3 regions of the Leuconostoc mesenteroides subsp. mesenteroides ATCC 8293 genome follow, and region 1 is predicted to be linked to each of the others. Evidence: riboswitches for the same ligand, from Rfam matches in the RefSeq annotation. Region 1 holds a riboswitch; each other region holds the start of a gene.
The links. Region 1 has a riboswitch for thiamine pyrophosphate ahead of thiM (hydroxyethylthiazole kinase). Riboswitches for the same ligand answer to the same signal wherever they lie in the genome.
Positions count from the first base shown of each region.

Region 2: another riboswitch for thiamine pyrophosphate. It lies ahead of LEUM_RS03745 (ECF transporter S component); the one in region 1 lies ahead of thiM (hydroxyethylthiazole kinase).
Region 3: another riboswitch for thiamine pyrophosphate. It lies ahead of tenA (thiaminase II); the one in region 1 lies ahead of thiM (hydroxyethylthiazole kinase).

Region 1 is NC_008531.1:443,540-445,747, forward strand. Features, by position in the region: gene LEUM_RS02360 (ABC transporter ATP-binding protein) at 1-666, shown strand, start outside; TPP riboswitch at 704-794, shown strand; gene thiM (hydroxyethylthiazole kinase) at 939-1,718, shown strand; gene thiD (bifunctional hydroxymethylpyrimidine kinase/phosphomethylpyrimidine kinase) at 1,711-2,208, shown strand, end outside.
Region 2 is NC_008531.1:744,289-746,496, forward strand. Features, by position in the region: gene LEUM_RS03740 (thiamine-binding protein) at 1-137, opposite strand, end outside; gene LEUM_RS03745 (ECF transporter S component) at 134-715, opposite strand; TPP riboswitch at 1,034-1,123, opposite strand; gene LEUM_RS03750 (tRNA (adenine(22)-N(1))-methyltransferase) at 1,375-2,064, shown strand; gene LEUM_RS03755 (Nif3-like dinuclear metal center hexameric protein) at 2,061-2,208, shown strand, end outside.
Region 3 is NC_008531.1:1,546,339-1,548,546, forward strand. Features, by position in the region: gene LEUM_RS07560 (ECF transporter S component) at 1-464, opposite strand, end outside; TPP riboswitch at 587-676, opposite strand; TPP riboswitch at 809-911, shown strand; gene tenA (thiaminase II) at 986-1,690, shown strand; gene hisC (histidinol-phosphate transaminase) at 1,778-2,208, opposite strand, start outside.

The DNA.
Region 1 (2,208 bases):
ATTAAAGCGGTACAAGATGTTAACTTTGTGGTGAACAATAACGAAATCGTATCACTAATTGGTGCTAATGGCGCTGGGAAAACTACAATTTTACGTACGATTTCGGGCTTAGAAAAACCCACTAAGGGACGTATTTTATTTGAAAATCAAAACATATTGACTATGAATTCAGAGCGAATTGTCTCAAGTGGAGTTGCTCAAGTGCCAGAAGGACGTCGCGTGTTTTCTGGCATGACTGTTCAAGAAAACCTACAGTTGGGTACTTTTACTCGAGGCAAGGGTATTAACTTGAAAGATGAATACACACTTATTTACGATCAGTTTCCAATTTTAAAGGAAAGACGTAATCAAGATGCAGCGACTTTATCTGGTGGTGAACAACAAATGCTAGCCATGGGTCGCGCATTAATGGCAAAACCAAAATTGTTATTGTTGGATGAACCTTCCATGGGCTTGGCACCGCTATTTATTGAGAAAGTTTTTGATATTATTAAAAATGTTAATGCACAAGGAATGACAGTATTAATAATCGAACAAAATGCGAATCAAGCGCTAAAAATTGCGGATCGCGGCTATGTTTTGGAAAGTGGAAAGATCACGATGACAGGTACGGGAGCAGAGCTACTTGCATCAGATGACGTGCGCAAAGCATACTTAGGCGGTTGATTATTCATATGGATTCAGGTACACTGAAGTAGAATTAAATAAATATCTGGGGTGCCCAAGCTGGCTGAGAGATACCCATTGAACCTGATTACGGTAATTCGTGCGAAGGAAGATTATAATAATGAACTATTCTAGTGTATAAATATGCCTATTTAGCCGTTAACTAATCTTTTCTGATAGTTAGCGGTTTTTTTATTCATTAATGTTAATTTTTAAAATTAATGAAGATATTTGTTTAAAAACACGAAGCCAAACAAAAAAGGAATTTAATCATGAATATTACAGACATTAGAACGAAATCACCTCTTGTCCTGACTTATGCAAATTTTGTTACACCACAATTTGTAGCTAATGTAGTTAATGTTGTTGGTGCCTCACCGTTAATGAGTCGCGAGCTAGCAGAATTTAAGGAATTAGCCGGAATTGCCAATGCGGTGATTATTAACACAGGGACGCTTCAAAAAGTAGAAATTAACGATATTATTAAACTTTCTCAGGAAGCATACCAATTAGGCAAGCCAGTCGTATTAGATCCGGTTGCTGTATCAGTTCCATTTAGGTCTAAAGCCATTACACAATTTTTAGCATCTGGTCATGTTGATGTTATTCGTGGCAATGCAGCCGAAATTGCTTGGTTTGCCGATATTGATTTTGCTAGTCAAGGTATCGATGCTACTGGAAAAGGTGACGTAATTGAAATTGCACAGCGTGCCGCCAAAAAAACAGGTGCAGTGATTGCGCTAAGCGGGGCTTGTGACGTTGTCAGTGATGGTCAATACACACAAACACTTGATATAAATGTTGAACAATTATCTTCTATTGTAGGTACAGGAGATGCCTTATCATCATTAATTGGTGCGTTCATTGCCGATGGGCTAAAGGTTCCTAATGTGATGAATGCAATGGCTACATTCAAACTTGCTGGACAAAAAGCCGCTACAAAAACGAATCAACCAGGTTCTTTTACAAATCAATTATTAGATGAATTATTTGTTATTGATAATATCGATGTTCAAAATTTTGTTAAGGAAAGTGTGCTGAATCATGGTTAATAAAACACCCCAAGTTCTAACAATTGCTGGTATGGATAGCAGTGGTGGCGCTGGAGTTAGCGCGGATCTAAAGACGTTTGCCGCCCAAGGTGTTTATGGCGCTAATGTTATTGTTGCTCTAACAGCACAAAACACAATGGGTGTACAGCAAGTTTCGATGACTTCACCATCTATGATCCATGCCCAATTAAAATCAGTGGCTGATGACTTAAAAATAAGTGCTGTAAAAAGTGGCATGCTTGGTGATGTGCCCACAGTAGAAGCAGTGGCTGAATTTTTACAACAAGCAGATTTTGGTAACTATGTATTAGATCCTGTAATGGTTGCCAAGGGAGGCGCTCACTTATTGAGTGATGAGGCCATAGTTGCTATTAAGTCTAGTTTGATACCGCTGGCAACGCTCATTACGCCTAATATGCCAGAAGCTGAAGTCTTAAGTGGGTCAAACATTACTAACCATGAAGATGTGATGCAATCAGCTTCAAAGATA
Region 2 (2,208 bases), 300 kb from region 1:
AGAGTTGATTCGAAAGCACCTACCTGATAGTTGACACCACTCTTGTCAATATAAGCAATCACATGATCAACTATGCGAATGACTTCTTCTGTGTCAGCTGTCATCGGCAATACTTGGACCGCAATACTTGATATCATGAGACCACCTCGTTTTTATTGACCTCTAGGATACCTGATTTAGCAACTAATTTTTGTGTGAAGTAAACGATAACTCCTGCAAAAATAGCTGCTGAAATGAGGCGAGTAATAAATAATCCAATCAACAAACCAAATGAGTAGTCAGCATAACCATTACGGAACAGGTCCCAAATAAACGTCACAATGGTAACTGTGATGACAGACATTGACAAACTCGTTTTGTCCCAACGACGGTAGCCAAATACAGCAAATCCAAGTTCGGTACCAAACCCTTGGATTAATGCAGAAACAACGTTCATGACACCCCATTGAGAGCCAAACACCATTTCAATTGTGCCGCCAAGTGTTTCACCTATAATTGATGCGCCAGGACGACGTAAGATGAACCCAGCCATCGGACCAGCCATTAGCCAAGGACCCAATGTTGCATCATTAGCATATGCGCTTAATCCAAATGGTGTTAAAAAGGCAGCGATGACATTATAACCAAATGCCCAAGCCCAAAATATAAATCCAAAAAAAACACCGATTAGTGCGATGAAGATAACATCGCGAAGTGACCATTTGTTTGCAGACATTTGCAAAACCTCCTAAAATTTCCGATATTAACCAATAGGTGCATGAGCTATACAACTGTTTACATGACTTATTGGTTAATAATTGATGTAACCGAAATCACCGCAAAATCGGGTGTAATTAGAAAAAGCCAGACTTCACAAGGAAGACTGGCTTGAAAAATTGTGGTCATGATCTCAATGCAGAAACGTTACTTAACAAACTTGTGTTATTTCATCATCATATATTATAGTGATAACGTTACAAAACATAGTACCGTCATATATTATAGTGATAACGTTACAAAACATAGTACCGTCAAGATATGTCAGTTCATTAATACATTTTCAAGTAAATCTCCCTACGCTAGTATTAACTAGATCAGGTGTGATGGGTTTTATCTCAGCGCGACGGCACCCCAGATTTTGGTGTTTTCAGTTATTTGTGAAAAGCTCACGCCTAGAGTGTAACACAAGACAAATTATCGTGCAAACTATTCGTATGCAATAGAATTTAATCCCAAAATTATGTTATATTTTCTAACATTCTAATGTTTTTAATTATGAAATTTGAGTATGATATAATTTGTGGTCTTTATTAATTAAAAGTACATGATATCAGCGAGATATTGACTTATTTGTTATACTAAAATGAGTAAAAAAAACAACTCTAAGGATAGAAAATGGACAGTATTCATCTTTCACCACGGCTTGCAGCTGTGGCTTCATTTGTACCCAAAGGCGCAAGGTTAGCCGATATTGGCTCTGATCACGCCTATTTACCTGCTAATCTATTAATCAATAACAAAATATCGTTTGCGATTGCTGGTGAGGTTGCTAAAGGACCTTACGAAAATGCGCAGCACGAAATTGTTCGAAGAGCGTTAACCACACAACTTGAGGCGAGATTGGCGAATGGATTAGCGGCAATTAAAGATGAGGATCATATTGACACGGTCACAATCGCTGGTATGGGTGGTGTCTTAATTACAGATATATTAGAAGCGGGATTTTCAAGAGCAAAACGTTTTGAAACGCTTATACTACAACCTAATACTGATGAGCACATTGTGCGAACGTGGCTAAACAATCATCAGTATAAAATTAACGACGAGGTTATTGAACAAGAGGATAACCACTTTTATGAAATTATGATTGCAACAAAGGGCACCCAAAGTTTATCAAGCCTCGATAAAAAATTTGGTCCTGTCTTGCGAAAGAGAAAAACGTCAGTTTTTGTTGCTAAATGGCAGAAAGAATTGGATCGTATCGACACAATTTTTGAAAATCTTGAATTTGCTGGAAAAGCTGATTCACCCATTTATCAAGATTGGAAAAAAAAATATCAGCAAATTCAGGAGGTTATCAAGTGATTGCACAAGAGTTAATTGACAAGATTGAACTTTTTGCGCCGAAACAATTAGCTGAGGAGGGTGACCCCACGGGACTGCAAATTGGTGATCCTAAACAGCCTGTACATCGAGTAATGACAGCCCTTGATGTTCGTCCAGAAGTGG
Region 3 (2,208 bases), 940 kb from region 1:
AATTGTAGATATCCATCGTGGAACAATGACCAGATGAATGTCACGCATGTTCCAGTAAATGTTGACAAAATCAAACCCATTTTCCAGCTTTTATATCCTGTCAAAGTAAAACCAAGCTCTGATCCGATACCTTGAACAAATCCAGAAATTAGTGTTGCAACACCCCAATAGCCGCCCAACAAGGCTTCTCCAGTGGCGCCAAGCAATTCACCTATTAATCCCGCACCAACACGTTTCAATAAATAACTAGCCAATGGGGCTGCCATCATCCATGGCCCAATAGTGATTGCAATGGTGTATTGGTGTAACCCAAGCGGAACTAAAACTGCATCAAGTGCTGTGTACACTGGATCCATAATAAAATAAATCACACCAAAGGCAATACCAATCAACGCCATTAAAATGACTTCTCGCAAAGACCATTTCCCTTTTGATCCCGCTGTTACTGTTTCTACTTGTTCCATAAACATCTCTCCTCTTGTTTCGAGGTTGTATGTTTCGATAAAATACCTTTTATAGTATAAGTGTCTATACAAAAAGCCACCAACCACAAAAGAATTTAGTGATTGATGGCATCAAAAAGACATCTTAATCTAACTTATTCTTCCTTCGCAGGTATTAACCTGACAGGTTCAATGGGTATTATCTCAACCTTACGGTACCCCAGATAAAATATTAACTTCGTGAATTAGTATAACCCATTCTAATTTTAAATGCAAAGAAATTTTCTAGCCCATTAGCTACACCATAAAACCATTTGCAATTTTAATTTTTCAATGCTATGCTAATCTCATTAAAAAATATATATGCTGTCCACTAGGGGTGCCTTCTTGGCTGAGATGATATTACTTATCAATCCCTTCGAACCTGATCTAGTCAATACTAGCGTAGGAAAGTGGTATTCTTTTTACAAAAGATACTCTTTTTTGCCTATAGTCAAGAGAGAGTTTTTTTTGTTGGACATGTAAACATTTTAGGAGAAATTATGTTTTCAGAAGAATTGCGCACCCAAGCTGCACCAATTATGACAGCCATTCATGATCACGCATTTGTTCGTGGCATCGCGGACGGTTACGTCCCCCGAGAAGCTTTGATTTTTTACGTTGAACAAGATTTCCAATATCTTAGTGAATTTATCAAAATTTATGCCAATGCCATTACAAAATTAACTGATCGTAATGAAATGAAATTTTTTGCTGATTCAATTGATTTCATTTTAAATAGCGAAATTCATCCCCATCATGTTTTTTGTGACGTTGCCGGCGTCGAATATGAAACATTGCAACACGCCACGCCAACACCTAAAGCATATCTATACGAATCACATATGTATCGTGCGGCTGACACCGGCTCCTTATTAAATATTCTAGCTGCTTTTCAGGCGTGCCCTTGGACCTATAATGAAATTGCAAAAAAACAAGTTCAGGAGAAAGCGAACACAAATGATAACCCATTCAAAAGCTGGATTGATTTTTATGATAATACAGATGATGATCCGGAAGTTTCACTATCTGACAAAATCTTTGAATGGATAGATCGCTTGGCAGAAAATGCAACAACTCAACAACGCCAACAGGCCACACAGTTTTTTCTTAAAAGTTGTGAATTAGAATGGCAGTTCTGGGAACAAGCCTACCACCAAGAAGACTGGCGCTTCAAAGATGTATTAAATCAGGCAAACTCTTTGTAAGGCTATTGATGTAAAGAAGTGAAATTTAATAACACAAAAATGTTGCGTCGTTATTCAATGACGTAACATTTTTGTGTATCCGTGAATTTATTTGTTTGTAGCTTTCAAAAAAGCCAATTTTAATTCAGCATTGTCTTCTGGTGTACCTAACGCAATACGAATCCACTCAGGATTAAGTCGATCGTTGACTTGGAAACCTTGTTCTAATAATTTTTGACCAACTTTTTTCGTTTCGCCAACCTTTATCCAAATAAAATTAGCCTGTGATTCATAAAACTTAAACTTATTTTTAGTCAAAAAATCTTGGAACTTTTGGCGCTCTACTTGAAAACGTTGGACATTTTTCTGCAAGTACTCTTGATCTAATACAGCAGCCGTGCCACCAGCAATCTGATAGGTTGATAAATTATACGGTAAACGAACTGCTTGCATCGCACTATAAAGGGGATCTTGCATAATGCCATATCCAACACGTAAATTAGCTAGACCGTATGCCTTTGATAAGGTACGTAGCACAA